2 regions of the Streptomyces sp. V3I8 genome follow, and region 2 is predicted to be linked to the other one. Evidence: predicted binding sites of a transcription regulator. Region 2 holds the regulator's gene; the other holds the start of a gene.
The links. Region 2 encodes HspR, which represses chaperone genes until heat shock. Its sites were predicted from a motif close to TTGAGNNNNNNNNNCTCAA; they were not measured.
Positions count from the first base shown of each region.

Region 1: the regulator HspR is predicted to act here: its motif matches at 8,507-8,525, upstream of lon (endopeptidase La).

Region 1 covers NZ_JAUSZL010000002.1:2,964,797-2,974,793, forward strand. Annotated here, with positions in the region: gene QFZ75_RS12890 (DUF742 domain-containing protein) at 1-288, opposite strand, end outside; gene QFZ75_RS12895 (roadblock/LC7 domain-containing protein) at 294-794, opposite strand; gene QFZ75_RS12900 (nitrate- and nitrite sensing domain-containing protein) at 791-3,811, opposite strand; gene QFZ75_RS12905 (hypothetical protein) at 4,167-4,952, shown strand; gene QFZ75_RS12910 (MarR family winged helix-turn-helix transcriptional regulator) at 5,110-5,601, opposite strand; gene lon (endopeptidase La) at 6,058-8,484, opposite strand; gene QFZ75_RS12920 (spermidine synthase) at 8,651-9,340, shown strand; gene QFZ75_RS12925 (response regulator transcription factor) at 9,453-9,997, shown strand, end outside.
Region 2 covers NZ_JAUSZL010000002.1:4,666,082-4,676,078, reverse strand. Annotated here, with positions in the region: gene QFZ75_RS20785 (hypothetical protein) at 1-273, opposite strand, end outside; gene QFZ75_RS20780 (hypothetical protein) at 408-878, shown strand; partial or broken gene QFZ75_RS20775 (peptidoglycan-binding protein) at 989-1,703, shown strand; gene QFZ75_RS20770 (hypothetical protein) at 1,800-2,054, shown strand; gene QFZ75_RS20765 (Uma2 family endonuclease) at 2,069-2,701, opposite strand; gene QFZ75_RS20760 (ATP-binding protein) at 2,865-3,347, opposite strand; gene QFZ75_RS20755 (DUF5753 domain-containing protein) at 3,453-4,052, shown strand; gene QFZ75_RS20750 (DUF397 domain-containing protein) at 4,063-4,191, shown strand; gene QFZ75_RS20745 (bifunctional 2-polyprenyl-6-hydroxyphenol methylase/3-demethylubiquinol 3-O-methyltransferase UbiG) at 4,184-4,909, shown strand; gene QFZ75_RS20740 (DUF397 domain-containing protein) at 4,957-5,157, shown strand; gene QFZ75_RS20735 (heat shock protein transcriptional repressor HspR) at 5,221-5,694, opposite strand; gene dnaJ (molecular chaperone DnaJ) at 5,702-6,901, opposite strand; gene grpE (nucleotide exchange factor GrpE) at 6,989-7,672, opposite strand; gene dnaK (molecular chaperone DnaK) at 7,669-9,534, opposite strand.

The DNA.
Region 1 (9,997 bases), 1.7 Mb from region 2:
GACCACACCGAGCGGCATCTTCAGAAGGGCCGCGACCTCGGCCACCGTACGCATCCGGCGGCAGAGCTCGACGATGGCCCTCAGCTCCGGCATCACCCGGGTGGAGAGTGAACCATTCTCCAGTTCCCGGCGCTCCTCCGGGGCCTCCAGTGCCGCCACGAAGGTCTCGACGAGCAGCACGTGCCCGAAGCGCGTACGGCCGCCGGTGAGCGAGTAGGGGCGTACGCGGGCGGGTTTGCTGTCGCCGCCGCGGACCGGGAGTTTGGCCGTGCCGGGAGTGCCGCCCACGTCGCTCACTTCGCCGTCTCCATCGTCGTGGCCTCGAGCGACTGGCGCAGCTCGCTGCGGAGTTCGGGAGTCAGCACGTGTCCGGCACGGCCCACGAAGAGCGCCATGTGGTACGCCACGACGCTCATGTCGCAGTCCGGGGAGCCGTGCACGCCGAGCAGCGAGCCGTCGCTGATCGACATGACGAAGAGCCCGCCCTCCTCCATCGCGACCATCGTCTGCTTGACGGTGCCGCCCTCCATCAGCTTGGCGGCGCCGATGGCGAGGCTGCCGATGCCGGAGACGATGGTGGCCAGGTCCGCCGCGGACCCGCGGGGACCCGCGGGTCTCCCGTCGTCCTGCCGCGCCTGCGCGTTCCTTCCGGGGTCGGAGGAGAGCAGCAGCAGGCCGTCGGAGGAGACCACCGCGACCGACAGGAGGCCCGGCACCTCCTCGACGAGGTTCGTCAGCAGCCAGTGCAGGTTACGGGCCTCATGGCTCAGTCCGAAGGTACTGGACGCGGTCAACTGGTTGCCTCCTCGACTGTGTCCCCCTTGGTTTCTACGGCATGCGCGGCGGGTGTCTCCAGCTCCGACGTCTGTTCGGTGATCTCCGCTTCGACGTCGCGGCGACCCTCGCTGGCCCCCCGGTGGAATCCGCCGAGGCGGCGTCGCAGTGCCTCGGCGTCGACGGACGTCGTGCGCGGGCCGGCGGCCGGCGCGGGTGCGGAGATCCTCGGGGTCCGCTTGGGCAGCCCCTTGTCGGTGACCCGCTCCACCGGCTCCTGCGCGTCCGCGGTCGCGGTCGCGTCTGCGTCCTGCGGCCCGTCCGGAACGCGCTCGTGCGTGTCGGGACCGATGGCGTACGGGTCGGAGGCCGCCTGGGCGGGGATCCGTACCGCCGGGGTGTCCGACGCCGGCGCGGTGCCCGGTCCGCCGGGGCCGGCCGCGGTTCCGGTACCGCTCACGGTCGGTCCGGCGCCCGGTCCGGCGGATTCGGCGGATTCGGCGGGCTCGTCCGCCGGGGGCACCGGGGCCATGAGCACCATGGTGGTCTCGGGACCGGCGGGCGCCTCGGCGGCGGACTCCGAGGGCTCGGCGAGCTCGGCGGCGGTGGCGAGCTCGGCGGCCGGCGCCTCGGCGCGTGCCCCGTCCGGCTCTCCGACCGCGGCGGGCGTACCGGTCACGCCGGTCCCGTCGGACTCGCCCGTCCCGTCGGCCCCATCCGTTTCATCCGCCCCGTCCGCCCCGTCGGCCTCCCGCAGGGTGTCCTCCGCCGCCTCGATCAGGGGATCGCGGCCCTGGCGGCCGTACAGGACGTTGGAGTTGACCTCGGCGTCCGCCCCGGGAAGGGACATCGCGGCGGCGCCCCCGGCCGTACGGGCGGTGGTCTCCGAGGGGACGGCCACGGCGGGCGCGGCGGCGAGCAGGCCCTTGGGCAGGACCACGACGGCCGTGACACCGCCCTGCTTCTGCTCGCGCAACTGCACCCGTACGCCGTGCCGGTGGGCGAGCCGGGCCACCACGTACAGGCCGAGTCCGAGGCCCTCGCCGCTCTCCTCGTCGTACGTGTCCTCCGGGTCGAAGGACGCCAGGCGGCCGTTGAGCCGCTCGAGCCGCTCGCTGGTCATGCCGATGCCCTCGTCCTGGACGGAGAGCATCACCTCGCCGCTCTCCAGGAGCCAGCCCGAGACCTCCACGGGGATGTCGGGCGGCGAGAACGACGAGGCGTTCTCGAGGAGTTCGGCCACCAGGTGGCTGATGTCGTCCGCCGCGAACCCGGCGAGGTGCGCGTGCGGCGGCAGGGCGGAGATGCGCACGCGCTCGTACCGCTCGACCTCGCTGACGGCCGCGCGGACGACGTCGACCAGCGGGACGGGCCCGGGGTGCTGGTGGCCGTGTTCGGCGCCCGCGAGGACCAGCAGGTTCTCGCTGTGGCGGCGCATGACGGTGGCGAAGTGGTCGAGCCGGAACAGGGTCGCGAGGCGCTCGGGGTCCTGCTCGCGCTGCTCCAGGCCCTCGATGACGCCGAGCTGGCGCTCGACCAGGCCCAGGGTGCGCAGGGCGAGGCTGACGAAGGTGCCGTGGATGCTCTGCCGGACCTGCGCCAGGTTCGTCGTGGCCTCGGCGAGCTCGGTACGGAACCGGTCGCGCTCGTCGGCCATCTTCTGGCGCTGGGCGATGAGGTGCTTGCGGTCGCCCTCCAGGGTGGCGAACCGCTCGTTCAGCGCGACGGCGTGCGCGTGGAGCGCGTTGACGGAGTTCACGACCTGGGCGAACTCGTCCTTGCGGCCGGTGAACCTGACCGGCTCCCCGGTGCCGGGGTCGGCGGCGAGGCGCGCGGAGCCGCGGCGCAGGACGGACAGCGGGCGCGTGAGCGACCGGGCCATCCCCGTGGCGACACCGACGGCGAGCAGCATCAGCGCGCCGAGGACCGCGATCCGGATCTCCAGTGCGGTGACGTCGTCGTCGCGCAGCGCGGCCAGGTCCTTGGCGCGCTGCGTGTTGAGGGATGCCTCGACGCCGCGCATCGACTCGACCCGGGCGGAGAGCGCCGCGTCCAGCTTCTTGGTGCTGGTGGCCAGTTCGGAGTCGGAGAGCGTCGGCCGGTCGGCCAGGTTCGCCAGGTACTTCTCGGCGGCCGTGACGTCGGGCCCGTTGACCGTGGAGTCGTACGAGGCGCGGTCGGCCTTCGGTGCCGTGCCGGCGAAGTCGGCGAGGGCCGCCTGCTCGCGGACGTTGGCCTGCTGGGCCGCGGCGGTGAGCGCGTCGCGTTCCTTGGTCTGGGCGGCCGACGACGTGGTCGTGGTCGTGGGCAGACCCGTGACCGGGTCGGTGGTGGTCTGCGTGCTGGTGGGCACGCTCAGCGCCGCGAGGAGCAGGCCGCGGGCCGAGGCGGCCTGCTGGACGGCGGTGTCGAGGTCGGCGAGGGCGTGCGCGCCGGAGCCCGCGCGGGGCGGGAGGTCCTCGGCCAGGTCCTCGGCGAGCCGGTGGAGCTCGGTGAGGACGGCCGAATACGCCCGGTGCGCTTCGAGGGCACCGCTCTCGCCGGTGAGCGCCGCCCTGCGGACGGCGGCGATGCCGTCGAGCGTCTCCACGAAGGACTCGGGGGCCTCCGCCTCGACGGCTTCCACGCGCAGCTCGTCCACCTGGCGGTCCACGCGGGCGCTGCGGCGCTCGGAGGGGCCCTGGCCCTTGGGCCGGCCGGCCGCGAGGTAGGAGGTGACCTCGTCGCGTTCGTCGGCCAGCGAGTGGGCGAGGGCCAGGGCGTCCCGGGTCCGCCCGGCCGACGTCACCAGGTTCTGGGAGTCGTTCAGCTCCCCGGAGGCGGCGATCACGGACGGAGCGCCCGCCCCCGCGATCGCGGCCGCCACCACGGCGACGGCGACGATCAGTCGATTGCGTACGTGTGTGGGACGACCGCGTCCAGCGGGGTCCGGGGTGTTCTGCGGTGCCGGTGTGTTCGTGGTGTGCCCGGAGGCTTCACCCAAGGCCGACTGCCTGCCCTTGCGCCGAGGCCGCGTTTTCTGCACCGGTGCTCGCATTCTTGACTCGTGTCCCCATGGGCCCGGGTGACGAACCGTCAACTCGCTGGTCGTCCCGGTACGGCTCCCGACCTTCCCAGTGCCGGTGGGCAGTGGTCGCGCATCGCCTGACCCGCCACACGAAGGAGTGAACATCGCCGACGAGCGGCCGGGCAAGTTCCGGCGGCGCACGCGACACCCTTGCACGGCAGGCCGGTTGGACGTCCACCGGGACCGGTGGCAAGATTCGCCGCCACGTTCCACCAGAGCCGGTAATACGCCGCAAAACAGGCGCCTGACCTGCTGGTCCCGGTCAATTCGAGGCCGGCCGCCGACCCTTGGCGAAGCGTGTGAAGGGCTCGTGCAGACTGACCGGATGCGCTCGGAACTGATCTCGGTACCCGGTGACCCCGCCCGCCCCGACGAGGACTACGCGTCCGTAGGACTTCCGGCTTCCGGGCAAGGCGGTTCGATCGTCGTCCTGGACGGTGTGACGCCGCCCGCGAGCGACCCCGACTGCCTCCATTCCGTCCCGTGGTTCACCGCCAGACTCGGTGGCGCACTGGGGGAACTGTCCGTTTCACGGCGGGATCTGACGCTGGCCGAGATCCTGTCCCGCGCCATCACGCGTACCGCCGACGCGCACCGGACAACTTGTGACCTTTCTCACCCGCGTACCCCGCAGGCGACCGTGGTGCTGGCCCGCTGGTCACCGGAGTCCGTCGAGTACCTGGTCCTCTCCGACTCGGTGCTCCTCGTCGGGTCCCCCTCCGGCGCGGTGACCGCCGTCCTCGACGACCGCCTCGCCCGCGTCCCACGCGCCCTGCTGACCTCGCACGCCGTGGTCGACTCGACCCTGCGCAACAAGGAGGACGGCTTCTTCACGGCCGCGGCGGACCCCGCGGTCGCGGCCCTCGCCGTCACGGGCAGCCTTCCCCGCTCCGAGGTCCACACCCTGACCGCCCTCACGGACGGCGCGGCCCGCTGGGTGGAGAAGTTCGACGAGGGCACCTGGACGGACCTGGCCGCCCTGGTCCGCAAGGAGGGCGCCGAGTCCCTGATCACCCGGGTACGCGCGCTGGAACGGGCGGACACGGACAGGAAGCTCCTGGGCACCTCGAAGACCCACGACGACGCCACGGTCGTACACGTGGAACTGTGAACGACACGAGGGCGCCCTCTTCAGGGACACGGGCCACCACGCGCCCGGTACACGCCCCGCCCTTCCAGGGGCGCGGGGAACTGCGCGACCGGCCACGACGGACCGGCACCCGACCACCACGCCCCTCCACTCCCACTCCCTCCCCTCCCCGGAGGACCTAGCCCTCCACCCCGCGGTTCAACCGCTGGAGCAGCCGCGCGAGCTCCGCCACTTCCTCCCGGTCCCAGTTGGCGAGCTCACTCACGTACCGCGCCCGCCGGGCGTCCCGCACGGTCCGGAACCGCTCCCGCCCCACGTCGGTGAGGTGCACCAGCCAGGCCCGCCCGTCCGCGGGGTCCGGCTCCCGGGCGACCAGCCCGATCTCCTCCAGCGCCCGCAGCTGCCGCGACATCGTGGCCTTGCCGACCCCGATGTACCCGGCCAGCTCGGTGGCCCGCTGCCGCCCCCGCTCCTCCAGCCGCACGAGGAGCCCGTACGCGGAGGACTCCAGGTCGGGATGGACCTCACGGACCATCTCGCCGGAGGACGCCCGGGCCCGCCGCAGGAGCACGGTCAACTCCCGTTCGAGCGCCAGGAACTCCTGGTCCACGCCACCGTCCGGGCCGCCGGATTCCGTCCGGTGCCCCTCGCCGTTACCGCCCTCGTGCACGTCAGCACCCATGACCCGGTTTCCCGATCCTGAAAGTTTCCGCCAAAGACCGCCATTGCCGCAGCTCGGCCAGTATTTCGCAGGAACAGACCAGCGGCAGCCTCCGGACTCTCTTTCCGCCGTCCGCCCCGGTACGTAGCTCCTCCACCGAGCACTCTCATGACATGCTCACGCCAATCCCACCGGACTCCACCACCAGGCCCCACCGGGCCCCACCGCCTTTTCGGAGGCACGCACATGTCCGTGCACAGATCCGGAACGGCTGCGGGCGGCCGACGTCCTGCCCCGCGGCGCCCACCACTTCGCGACCCCCGACACCACGGGCGGCGCCGGCCGACGGCTGACGTTCTCGCGCCCCGTGTACGCGGAAGGCCCGGGCCCCTCACGAAGAGGGGTCCGGGCCCTACCCGACCGGTGGCGTCCGTCACTGCGCCACCGGAGCTTCGGCCGTGCGGCTCACGCCGCCACCGGGACCTCCGTCGCCGCGCCACTGGTCGCCGGCGCGAGCGCCAGTTCCAGGACCTGGCGGACGTCCGTCACCGCGTGGACGTCGAGCTTCTCCAGGACCTCGGCCGGGACGTCGTCCAGGTCGGCCTCGTTGCGCTTGGGGATGATCACCGTGGTGACACCCGCCCGGTGCGCGGCGAGCAGCTTCTGCTTGACGCCCCCGATCGGCAGCACCCGGCCGGTGAGCGAGACCTCACCGGTCATGGCCACGTCCGTGCGGACCAGGCGGCCCGACAGGAGTGAGGCCAGTGCCGTCGTCATCGTGACACCCGCGCTCGGACCGTCCTTCGGCACCGCGCCCGCCGGGAAGTGGATGTGCACACCCCGGTCCTTCAGGTCGGCGACCGGCAGTTCCAGCTCGGCGCCGTGGGAGCGCAGGAAGGAGAGCGCGATCTGCGCCGACTCCTTCATCACGTCACCCAGCTGACCGGTGAGGGTCAGGCCCGCCGCGCCCGTCTCCGGGTCGGCCAGGGACGCCTCGACGAACAGGACGTCACCGCCCGCGCCGGTGACCGCGAGGCCCGTCGCCACCCCGGGCACCGCCGTGCGGCGCTCGGCCGGGTCCTGGGCGGACTCGGGCACGTGGTGCGGCCTGCCGATCAGCGCGCGCAGGTCGTCCGCGCCGACCGTGAACGGCAGCTCCCGCTCACCGAGTTCGTGCTGCGCCGCGACCTTGCGGAGCAGCCGTGCGACGGACCGCTCCAGATTGCGTACGCCCGCCTCACGGGTGTACTCGCCGGCCAGTTTGCGCAGCGCGCTCTCGTCGAGGGTGACCTCGGCCTGCTCCAGACCGGCCCGCTCCAGCTGGCGCGGGAGCAGGTGGTCGCGCGCGATGACGACCTTCTCGTCCTCGGTGTAGCCGTCGAGCCGCACCAGTTCCATGCGGTCGAGCAGCGCCTCCGGGATGGCCTCCAGCACGTTGGCGGTGGTGAGGAAGACGACGTCGCTCAGGTCGAGCTCGACCTCCAGGTAGTGGTCCCGGAAGGTGTGGTTCTGGGCCGGGTCGAGAACTTCGAGGAGGGCGGCGGCCGGGTCGCCCCGGAAGTCGGAGCCCACCTTGTCGATCTCGTCGAGCAGGACCACCGGGTTCATGGACCCGGCCTCCTTGATGGCGCGCACGATCCGGCCGGGCAGCGCGCCGACGTACGTACGCCGGTGGCCGCGGATCTCCGCCTCGTCCCGTACGCCGCCGAGGGCGACGCGGACGAACTTGCGGCCCATGGCGTGCGCGACGGACTCGCCGAGAGAGGTCTTGCCGACGCCGGGCGGCCCGACGAGCGCGAGCACGGCGCCGCCGCGACGCCCGCCCACGACCCCCAGCCCGCGGTCGTTGCGGCGCTTGCGGACCGCCAGGTACTCGGTGATCCGCTCCTTCACGTCGTCCAGGCCGGCGTGCTCGGCGTCGAGGACCGCTCGGGCGGCCCGGATGTCGTACCCGGCGGCGCTGTCGTCGGTGCGCTCGTTCCACGGCAGTTCGAGCACGGTGTCGAGCCAGGTGCGGATCCAGGAGCCCTCGGGCGACTGGTCGCTGGAGCGCTCCAGCTTCTCGACCTCCTTGAGCGCGGCCTCGCGGACCTTCTCGGGGAGGTCGGCGGCCTCGACGCGGGCCCGGTAGTCGTCGGACTCCTCGCCCTCGGCCTCGCCGTTCAGCTCGCGCAGCTCCTTGCGCACGGCCTCCAGCTGCCGCCGCAGCAGGAACTCCCGCTGCTGCTTGTCCACACCTTCCTGTACGTCCTTGGCGATGGACTCGGCCACGTCCTGCTCGGCGAGGTGCTCGCGCAGGTGCTCGGTGGCGAGCTTCAGCCGGGCCACCGGGTCGGTGGTCTCCAGCAGCTCGACCTTCTGGGCGGTCGTCAGGAACGGCGAGTAGCCGCTGTTGTCGGCGAGGGCGGCCACGTCGTCGATCTGCTGGACGCGGTCCACGACCTGCCAGGCGGCACGCTTCTTCAGCCAGTTGGTGGCCAGCGCCTTGTACTCCTTGACCAGCTCGGTCACGGAGCCGGGCAGCGGGTCCGGCACGGTCTCCTCGACCTGGACGCCCTCCACCCACAGGGCGGCGCCGGGACCGGTCGTACCGGCTCCCACCCGCACCCGGGCGCGGCCGCGGATCAGGGCGCCGGGGTCGCCGTCGGCGAGGCGCCCCACCTGCTCGACCGTGCCGAGCACGCCCGTGTTCGCGTACGTGCCGTCGATCCGCGGAACAAGCAGCACCTTCGGCTTGCTGGCACCGGTGGAACGGGCGGCGGCCTGCGCGGCCTCGACCGCGGCGCGCACATCGGCGTCGTTCAGGTCCAGGGGCACCACCATGCCGGGCAGCACGACCTCGTCGTCGAGCGGCAGCACGGGCAGAGTGAGCGGTTCGGACGTCAAAGCCATGATTACCCCTTCGGCATTCAAGTTGAGCTATGCCGACTCAATGCACGTGAGCCCGTGAATGTTCCCCGAACGCTGTTCGCTGTGAGCGATCGCTCCTGCCGCGGCGCGCCGTCCGGCCCGGCGAAAACCGGCTGCCCGGCCCGGGCGGACTTGCCAGGATGGCCCCATGACCACCTCGTACGCCGCGCCCCATGACAGTCCCGTAGTCATCGACCGCCGCGAGGGACCGTACGGAGAGATCGTGCTGCGGCGGCACGGCGCGCTGCTGCAGATCATCGCCAACGGGTGCTTCCTCATGGACACCTCCGACGGCCGCTCGGAGCGGCTGCTGGTCGACGCCGCGCTCGGCGCGCTGGACGGGCGCACCGCGCCGGACGTACTGATCGGCGGTCTCGGCGTCGGCTTCTCCCTCGCCCACGCGGCGGCCGAGCCCCGCTGGGGCCGCATCGCCGTGGTCGAGCGGGAACGGGCGGTCATCGACTGGCACCGCTCGGGGCCCCTCGCCGAGTTGTCGGCAAACGCGCTCGCGGACCCGCGCACCGAGATCATCGAGGCGGATCTCGTCACACACGTCAATGAGACATCCGACACGTACGACGTACTGTGCCTCGACATCGACAACGGACCCGAGTGGACCGTCACGGAGGGCAACGAAAGCCTCTACTCCGGTGGCGGACTCGCCGCGTGCGCGCGGGTGTTGAAGCCCGGCGGGATACTCGCCGTCTGGTCGGCCAGACCTTCGCCTGATTTTGCAAGTACCTTGCAGAATGCCGGGTTCCGGCAGGTGCGTACCGAAGAGATCCCGGTTGCCCGAGGCGTTCCGGACGTGGTGCATCTCGCGGTAAGACCTGGATAGCCGAGCGGCGGTCACTGCCCGTACCCTGCTGCTCTGACGCCGATCATTCAAGCGTCAAGCGCAGTCATGGAATCACCCCACTGGTTCCGGAAAGCACACGTAGGGGCGGGCGATGGAGCAGACACACACCTCGCACAACGGCACGGCGGCCACGCCGGGCGCTCAACGCCGGGTGCTGGTGGTCGAGGACGATCCGACGATCGTCGACGCCATCGCCGCCCGGCTGCGCGCCGAAGGGTTCCTCGTGCAAACAGCGAGTGACGGACCGGCCGCCGTGGACACGGCCGAGGCATGGCAGCCCGACCTGTTGATCCTCGACATCATGCTGCCGGGTTTCGACGGCCTGGAGGTCTGCCGGCGCGTCCAGGCGGCCCGCCCGGTGCCGGTCATGATGCTCACCGCGCGCGACGACGAGACGGACATGCTGGTCGGGCTCGGCGTGGGCGCCGACGACTACATGACGAAACCGTTCTCCATGCGTGAGCTGGCCGCGCGTGTGCACGTTCTGTTGCGGCGGGTGGAGCGGGCCGCGCTGGCCGCGTCCACGCCCCGTTCCGGCATCCTGCGCCTCGGTGAGCTGGAGATCGACCACGCACAGCGCCGGGTGCGGGTGCGTTCCGAGGACGTGCACCTGACGCCGACCGAGTTCGACCTGCT
Region 2 (9,997 bases):
CACTTTGTCCGGGAGCTCGGCATTGGACAGGTCCTCCGGGTCATAGACCACATCGATGATCCCTCCTACGAGCGCAGGTGGACTCCTGAAGGGCCCCAGCCGCACCTGTAACTTGCTGCCGTCCTCCGCCGTGAATTGCATCGTGAGCGTGCTGATTCCTTTGGCGTCCCTTTTCCTGTCCACACATTTCGCGGCGATGCGAATACCGCGTCTCCGTAGCGCTCTGCCGCGTCGGAAAATTTCAGCAGAGAACCAGAACACCACACCCGCCATGACAACGACGGGTATTGCAGGACCGTACATATCGCCCCCCACTCGGACGTGAACTGGCCCAGTATTGAGCCTAGGACATGTCTGCGTCAAGACTCTCCGAGTATTCACGGCGGGCAGAGCGAGGAGGTTTCCTCATGACTCAGCATTCAATCGACGACGTCTACGCACAAGTCGCCGACATAAAGAAGAAGCTCGAAGCAACCGCAAAGGAAAAGCCGAAGGAGGAACCGAAGGAGGAACCGTCCCAGATCGAGAACTGGGCCGAGTTGATAGGCATGGACGAGGTGGTGAAAGCCGTACAGGATTTGAAAGTGAACTCCATAGCCGCCTGGTCCACCCTCACCGCGGTGGTGATCGGGTTCCTGGCCAGTACCATCATCGACAAAGACGCACTCGCGACCTCACTGTTGCAAAAGCGCGGATACGCCCGGGACGACATGGGAATCCCCCGCAAGAACAGGGCAGCCGAACCCCCTCCCCAGGCCCCCGTCACCAATATCGACGTAAACCGTATTACAGCGTTGCGCAGTTCCTCCATCGCCCTGTCCCGCTCACTGAACGATCTCGCCAAGGACGTACGCAACGCGTCGCGTGAGATCGCCTGAACCGGGGAGTTCCCATGTCACTCGCGCGTAGCTCCACCAGCGCCGTCGGAGCGCTCGCACGTTTTCGCGGCGCGGCCTCCCAGGCATCCGCCTCCGTCCGCCGGCTGCGCACCGTGGGCACCGACAGCCTCCGCCTGTGCCACGACGGCACCGCGGCGCTGCCGGGCCCGCTGTGCGTCGGGCTGATCACCAAATCCGGGACACTGCGCCTCCTCGGGTACGGCCGCACCAACCACGCCGGTTCGGGTTCGGCCGCGGTCCTGGACGCCGTACGGGCCGAGAAGGCCACGCCCCCCCACCCCCGGACCGGACGCCGTGGACGGCAACGCCCGCTTCTACGGCTTCGAGATCGAGAACCTCGGCAACGGCCGGGACCCCTATCCGGCGGCCCAGCTCGAAGCGGTGGAACGGCTGTCGGCTGCGATCTGCCGGGCGCACGGCTGGTCGGCGGCGAGCGTGATCGCCCACAAGGAATGGACTCGGCGCAAGATCGACCCGTCGTTCCCGATGGCGGTACTGCGCGCCCGGGTCGGGGCCAGGCTGGGCAGCAAGCCGGCTCCTACTCCCCCTCCTGCCGTGTACGCACCCTTCCCGGGCGCCGCGTTCTTCGTGCCGGGCCGTCGCAGCGAGCTGATCACCGCGGTCGGCAGGCGGTTGGTGGCGGAGGGCTGCGGACGGTACTCGTCCGGTCCCGGCCCCGTCTGGACGCAGGCCGACGTCCTCTCGTACGCGGTCTGGCAGCGCGGCCTCGGTTACGTGGGCCTGGCGGCGGACGGCATCCCGGGCCGCGTCAGCTGGGACGAGCTGCGCGTGCCGCACGTCTGACGGCGGAGCCCCGAGAACCACGACATGGAAGAGGAGCAAGAGGAGCACCACGATGACCGATGCCATGCGGACGAGGACGATCGCGGGAGGTACTGGATGACGGCGACCGATACCGAGGAGGTCGTCCTGGAGTTGGAACGCCTGCGCCGTTCGGTCGACGTCGGCTTCGCCACCACGCGGGGCGACCTCGCGCTCCTCCTCCAGCGCGTCGACCAGACCGACAAGACCCTCGCCGAACACGAGACCCGTATCGAGGCCCTGGAACGCACCCGCTGGCCGCTGCCTTCGCTGGCCGCGGCGACGTCTGGTCTGGCCCTGGCGCTCACGGTGTGGCAGACCACGGGCCGGTAGCCACTTCCGATCGGCTACTTCTTGGTTCGCGCGGGTCCCGTGATCGCCTCCGTGACGGCGAAACCCTTGGCGGGGCCCTCGGGGACGGTGACCTCGGTGCCGTAGGGCACGCGGTGGACGCCGACCCAGTCGGCCTTCTCGGGGCGGGGTTCGGTGAGGACGGTTACGGTGCCCGCGTCGTCGTGGTCGTCGATGATGACGTAGACCGGGATCGCCGCGCGGGCGTATTCGCGGCGCTTCTTGACGCGGTCGCGGTCCTGGTTGCGTTTACCGGGAGAGACGACCTCGAAGACGACTCGGACGCCTGCAGCTGTGAGGCCGAGCCCGTCATCCGTCACATAGCGCTCGGCGTCCCTGGCCACGATGAACAGGTCTGGCACCCACACACAGCCCTCGTGAATGACGTTCGTGTCGTTCCGGGCAGCGAAGTCCCCACCCTTCAAAAAGTCTCCCAGCGCCTCCTTGAGCAGGAAGACGATCTGGCTGTGTGAGTAGCGGCCGGTGGGTGACACCTCGATGGCTCCCTCAATAATCTCAGCGCGGTAGCCCTCGGGGAGTTCCATCGCTTCCCATGCCTGCCACAGGACCTCGTCGAGGCCGGGCCCGTTCTCGGGCAGGTACGGAGGCTCGGTCCTGATCTCGGTCATGGTCTCGGGCCTCTCGTGTGCAAGAGCGGTCATAGTGGCGTCACCTCCTCAAGTGTGGGCTGGACGTGCTTGCGGCACAAGCAACGCCCTCACGGTAGGGAGCCACCTGGGCTCACCTGCGGAAACGTTCTCGGTACACTCGAACGGGCGAATCCGGAACGGCTCACCCCGTCGGCCACAGCTCGAACCACACGCCCTTCGCGTACCGCCCCGCCCTCTCGTCGGCTACGCCCCACATGTCCGCCACCTCCTCCACCAGAGCCAGCCCTCGCCCCCAGCAGGCGACGGCCCCTGCGGCGGGGCGTGCCATGACCGGCGGATCCGGGCTCTCGTCGAAGACGCTCACGTGGAGGCGGGCCGAGTTCAGACGGACTCGGAGTATGGCGGTGCCCTTGGTGTGCAGATGGACGTCGGTGACCAGCTCCGAGGTGCACAGCGAGGCGGCCATGACGAGCGGCTCACGGTCGTGCGTGTACAGGACCGCCCGCACGAAGTCCCGGCAGACACGGGGCGCGGTGGCGTCCGCCGACGCGAACAGGCTGTAGTCGTGGCCGAGTTGAGCGGGGCGATGGGCGGCACTGCGGGCAGGGCCCAGCTGAGCCAGATCGAGACGGCGAAGACGACCATCTTGACTGAGCGGCTCCATGAGCTCTTCCGCCTCTACGGATGCACGGATAAGACCTACATCCAGGCCTTGGTCGCCATGTCCGAGGCTACGGGCAAGGGGTGATGGAGCGCGCACAAGAGGCATATGGATCCTGGCGCGCTCGATCTGACCGAGTCGGAATCAGAGACCGTGAAGATCCGGACACATGAACCGCTGTTCATTCCGGGGCTCTTCCAGACCACTGAGTACGCGCGTGCCATCTTCACCAGCCCGAAGCTCGGGTTCGACAACATCGAGGAGTGCCTGAGGTTCCGTAAGGAACGGCAGCGCGTTCTCACGCGCGACGACCCGCCGTCCGTGCACGCCGTCATCCACGAGGCGGCCCTGCACATGCGTTTCGGGGGCGCCGAGGTCGTACGGGAGCAGTTGTTGCGTCTGGTCGAGATCGCTCGACTGCCCCATGTGACGATCCAGCTCTACCCGTTCAGCGCCCAGGCCTACGCGGCACTCAGCGGGAACTTCGCACACTTCATCCCCCGCGAGCCAAAGTTGGGCACCGTACTGCTCGAGAATCCGCTTGAGGCCCGCTACTTGACCAGGCAGGAACAGCTGCTGGAGTACACCGCGTTGTTCGATCACCTCGTCGAAAATGCCCTCGCCCCTATCGACGTATCGTTGGCCCCGGCGGCACACTCAGTAAAGGACTCGCTGGCCCTCATCCAGCATCTTCTCTACACGCTCTAGGGAGACCCGCATGCCTGAGCTGAGCTGGCAGAAGTCATCCTTCAGCGGCGGCCCTCAGGGCAACTGTCTCTACATAGCCACCGCCCCGCAGTGCCTCGCCGGACTCCTGCAGCACGTCCGCGCGCAGGGCAATGGCTGACGAGGCCTTCGCGCACCCCCGCCTCGCCGCGATCTACGACCCCCTGGACCCCGACCGCAGCGACCTCGACCCGTACCTCCGTATCGCCGAGGAGGTCGAGGCGCGCCGCGTCCTGGACATCGGCTGCGGCACCGGTGTGTTCGCGCTGCTGCTCGCCGGGCGCGGGATCGAGGTCGTCGGGGTCGATCCGGCGCTTGCGTCGCTCGACGTGGCGCGTGGCAAGCCCGGCAGTGAGCGGGTCCGCTGGATCCACGGTGACGCCGCCACACTCCCGCACCTGCGCGTCGACCTCGCGACCATGACGGCGAACGCGGCCCAGCAGATCGTCGACGACCGGGAATGGGAGCAGACCCTGCGGGGCGCCCACGAAGCGCTGCGGCCCGGCGGACATCTGGTCTTCGAGACCCGGGATCCGGCCCGCCGCGCCTGGGAGGAGTGGAACCGCGAGGCCTCGTACAGCGTGACGGAGATCCCGGGGGCCGGCGCGGTCGAGAGCTGGATCCAGCTGACCGAGGTGAGCGGGCAGCTGGTGTCCTTCCGCCACACCTACGTGTTCACCGTGGACGGGCAGGTGCTGACCTCGGACTCGACGCTGCGGTTTCGCGAGCGGGGCGAGGTCGAAGAAGACCTGCAGTCGCAGGGGTTCGTCGTGCGAGACGTCCGTGACGCCCCCGACCGTCCCGGACGTGAGTTCGTCTTCGTCGCGCAGCGGCGCTGAGAACGCCCTGCCCGCTCTCGTCCTCCGCACCCTTCAAGGAGGCCTCGATGCCTGAACTCACCTGGCAGAAATCGACGTTCAGCGGTGGTCCGCAGGGCGAGTGTGTCTACATGGCCGCCGCCCCCGACGGAACGATCCGCCTCCGCGAGAGCGACGCCCCCGACACCGTTCTCTCCACCGGCCCGCAGGGCCTCGCACGGCTTCTGCACCACGTCCGCTCCACCACTGCGGGACACCCGACCGCGTGAAGGGGCCCGGAGGTTCGTCGTGAACCTCCGGGCCCCTTCACCGGCCGTGCCTGCGCGTGTTCGTCAGTCCGTCGGTGGGCGCTTGGGGCGCCACACCACCAGCGCGCTCGTGTGTTGGACCTCCTGGTACGGGACCAGGTCGCGGCGGTACGAGGCGTGGACCGCCGCCTCGCGCTGCTGCATCGTCGCCGCCGCGCCCTCCACGGCCGACTGCAGTTCCGCCACCCGGGACTGGAGCGCGGCCACCTGGTTCTCCAGCTCGATGATGCGCTTGATGCCGGCGAGGTTGATGCCCTCGTCCTGCGACAACTGCTGGACCGTGCGCAGCAGTTCGATGTCGCGGGCCGAGTAGCGGCGGCCCCGCCCGGCCGTGCGGTCCGGGGAGACCAGGCCGAGGCGGTCGTACTGGCGCAGCGTCTGCGGGTGCAGGCCGGACAGCTGGGCGGCCACCGAGATGACGTACACCGGTGTTTCTTCCGTCAGCTCGTAAGCCCTGCCGGTGAATGAGTTCTGCCGACGACGTCCGGTTCCGTCCATGGTGTCCTCATGCTCCCTTCGCGGCCTGGAACAGCTCCGCCCGCGGATCCTCCTCCGCGGTCGCCTCGCGATACGCCTCCAGCGCGTCACGAGCCTTCCCCGTCACGTCCGCCGGGACACTCACCTCGACGGTGACGAGCAGGTCCCCGCGGGTGCCGTCCTTGCGGACCGCGCCCTTGCCCCGGGCGCGCATCGTACGGCCGTTGGGCGTGCCCGGCGGCAGTTTCAGGGTGACCGGGGGCCCGCCCAGCGTGGGCACGCGGATCTCGCCGCCGAGCGCCGCCTCCGTGAAGGTGACGGGCACGGTGACGGTGAGGTTGTCGCCCTTGCGGCCGAAGACCGGGTGCGCGTCCACGTGCACGGTGACGTACAGGTCACCGGAGGGCCCGCCCCGCTCGCCCGGCGCGCCCTTGCCGCGCAGCCGGATGCGCTGGCCGTCCGACACCCCGGCGGGGATACGGACCTGCATGGTCCGGGACGACTTGGCGCGCCCCGAGCCGCTGCACACCGCGCAGGCGTGCTCGGCGATCAGGCCGCGGCCCTTGCAGTCCGGGCACGGATCGGTCAGCGAGAACCCGCCGCCCGAGCCGCGCGCCACCTGGCCGGTGCCGACGCAGGTCGGGCACACGCGCGGCGTGCCGTTCTTGTCGCCGGTGCCCGAGCAGGCCTTGCAGGGCGACTGCGAGGTCATCCGGAGCGGGACGGTCGCGCCGTCCACCGCCTCCGTGAAGCTGAGCGTGACCTCGGTGTCGATGTCCTGGCCGCGCCGCGGCTGCGTACGGGCGCCGGGGCCGGTGCCCGCGCCGCCGCGGTTGAAGAGGCCGCCGAAGACGTCCCCTATGCCGCCGCCGAAACCGCCGGCCCCACCGGGTCCCTGTGCCCCGCCCTGGGGGCCGCCTCCGAAGAGGTCCCCCAGGTCGAAGTTGAAGGAACCGCCCGACCCGCCGGGTCCGGGCCGGAAGCCGCCGTTGCCGAAGAGGGCGCGGGCCTCGTCGTACTCCTTGCGCTTCTTGGGGTCCCCGAGGACGTCGTTCGCCTCGGAGATCTCCTTGAAGCGCTCCTCGGCCTTCGCGTTGCCCTTGTTGGCGTCCGGGTGGAACTCGCGGGCGAGCTTCCGGTACGCCTTCTTGATCTCGGCCTCGGTGGCGTCCTTGGGGACGCCGAGGACCTTGTAGTAGTCCTTCTCGATGAAGTCCTTGGTGCTCATCCTCGACGCCCCTCCTTCCGTACGTCACTCTCACGTACGCGCTCGGCGTGCTCCGTGCGTGCGGGAGCGCGTACGGTCCGTGTCACGTCAGCCCTCGTCCGGGCCACCGCTCTCCTTGTCGTCGGCCGCCGCGCCCGCCGTGTCCGCCTCGTCGGCCTGGGCCGGCTGGGCGCCCGGCTGCGGCTCGGCCACCGCCACCCGCGCGGGGCGGATGGTGCGCTCGCCGAACCGGTACCCCGGCTGCAGAATCGCCACGCACGTCGTCTCCGTGACGTCCGGCGCGTACGAGTGCATCAGTGCCTCGTGGATCATCGGGTCGAAGGGCTCGCCCTCCTTGCCGAACTGCTGCAGGCCCATCTTCGCCGCGACGGTCTCCAGCGACTCGGCCACCGACTTGAAGCCGCCGACCAGTTCGCCGTGCTCCCGCGCGCGGCCGATGTCGTCGAGCACGGGCAGGAGCTCGGTCAGGAGGTTCGCGATGGCGAGCTCCTTGACCGCGATCCGGTCGCGCTCGACCCGGCGGCGGTAGTTCTGGTACTCGGCCTGGAGCCGCTGGACGTCCGCCGTGCGTTCGTTGAGCGCCGTGCGCACCTGGTCCAGCTGGGCCGTCAGGCCTGCGATCTGAGCTGCTGACTGAGCTGCTGCCGTGTCCCCGGCCCGGGCCGCCCCGTCCTCCGCGGAGGAGGGGGCGGCCTTCGGCTCGGCGTCTTCAGGGGTGGCACCGGAGGGGACATCGGGCTGCTCGTCGAAGCCCGGGGTCTCCTCCGTCACGCGGCACCGTCCTTGCGGTCACGGTCCTCGTCGACGATCTCGGCGTCGACGACGTCGTCGTCGGCGGCCTTGGCACCGGCGTCCGGACCGGCGCCCGGGGCCTCGGCGCCCGCGGTGCCCTGAGCGGCCTGGGCGTCGGCGTACATGGCCTGGCCCAGCTTCTGGGAGACGGCGGCGACCTTCTCGGTGGCCGTACGGATCTCGGCGGTGTCCTCGCCCTTCAGCGCGGCCTTCAGCTCCTCGACGCCCGCCTCGACCTCGGTCTTGACGTCGCCGGGGACCTTGTCCTCGTTGTCCTTGAGGAACTTCTCCGTCTGGTAGACGAGCTGCTCGCCCTGGTTGCGGGCCTCGGCTGCCTCGCGGCGGCGGTGGTCCTCGTCCGCGTACTGCTCCGCCTCCTGGCGCATGCGGTCGACCTCGTCCTTCGGCAGCGAGGAGCCGCCGGTGACGGTCATCTTCTGCTCCTTGCCCGTGCCGAGGTCCTTCGCGGTCACGTGCATGATGCCGTTGGCGTCGATGTCGAAGGCGACCTCGATCTGCGGGACCCCGCGCGGGGCCGGCGGCAGACCGGTCAGCTCGAACATCCCGAGCTTCTTGTTGTACGCCGCGATCTCGCGCTCGCCCTGGTACACCTGGATCTGCACCGACGGCTGGTTGTCCTCGGCCGTCGTGAAGATCTCGGACCGCTTGGTCGGGATCGTGGTGTTGCGCTCGATGAGCTTGGTCATGATCCCTCCCTTGGTCTCGATGCCGAGGGACAGCGGGGTCACGTCGAGGAGCAGGACGTCCTTGACCTCGCCCTTGAGGACACCGGCCTGCAGGGCGGCGCCGATGGCGACGACCTCGTCCGGGTTGACGCCCTTGTTGGCGTCCTGGCCGCCGGTGAGCTCCTTGACGAGCTCGGCCACGGCGGGCATACGGGTGGAGCCACCGACGAGGACGACGTGGTCGATCTCGCTCAGCTGGATGCCGGCGTCCTTGATGACGTTGTGGAACGGCGTCTTGCAGCGCTCCAGGAGGTCGGCGGTGAGCTGCTGGAACTGGGCGCGCGTGAGCTTCTCGTCCAGGTGCAGCGGGCCCTCGGCGGACGCCGTGATGTAGGGCAGGTTGATCGAGGTCTCCGTGGAGGAGGACAGCTCGATCTTGGCCTTCTCGGCGGCCTCGCGCAGACGCTGCAGGGCCATCTTGTCCTTGCCCAGGTCCACGCCGTGGCCGCTGTGGAACTGCTTCACCAGGTAGTCGACGACCCGCTGGTCCCAGTCGTCACCACCGAGGTGGTTGTCACCGTTGGTGGCCTTCACCTCGACGACGCCGTCGCCGATCTCCAGGAGGGACACGTCGAACGTGCCGCCACCGAGGTCGAAGACGAGGATCGTCTGGTCGTCCTTGTCGAGCCCGTACGCCAGGGCGGCGGCCGTCGGCTCGTTCACGATGCGCAGGACGTTCAGGCCCGCGATCTCGCCGGCCTCCTTCGTCGCCTGACGCTCGGAGTCGTTGAAGTACGCCGGGACGGTGATGACCGCGTCGGCCACCTTCTCGCCCAGGTACGCCTCGGCGTCGCGCTTCAGCTTCTGCAGGATGAAGGCGCTCATCTGCTGCGGGTTGAAGTGCTTGCCGTCGAGCTCGATCTTCCAGTCCGTGCCCATGTGACGCTTCACGGACCTGATGGTCCGGTCCACGTTCGTGACCGCCTGGCGCTTCGCGACCTCGCCGACGAGCACCTCGCCGTTCTTGGCGAAGGCGACGACGGACGGCGTGGTCCTGGCGCCCTCGGCGTTGGTGATGACGGTGGGCTCACCGCCCTCCAGAACGCTGACGACGGAGTTAGTCGTGCCCAGGTCGATGCCGACCGCACGTGCCATTTCAATTCCTCCAGCAATGACTTGAGTGGAACGGACTCAAGTGTGCATGACGCTCGCCGCTTGGTCAACAGAGATGAGCCGTGAGGGCTCAACTTTATCTCTCGCTTACGCGCAAGTTGGGGTGTGACCTGCGGGTCGTTCGCCGCCCGCGAGGCGGTTGGGACCGGTCGCGCAGTTCCCCGCGCCCCTGAAAACCGCGTCCCGCCGCACCTGGGTACGGGTCAGTGGGGGTGGGCCGCGCAGTTCCCCACCCCCCTTCAGGGCGAAAGCCGGGGTGCAGCCCCGCTTTCGAGGGGCGCGGGGAACTGCGCGACAAGCCCCCACCCGGGCGGCACCCGGCCGACAAGCCGGGTCCCGCCCCCACCGAAGGGCTCCGCTTCGCCGCGGGTACCCAGGCATGCCTCAGCGACGCAGATCACCGCGTCGCTGACTACAGTGCGGACAGCGGAATGGGTAGTCTCGA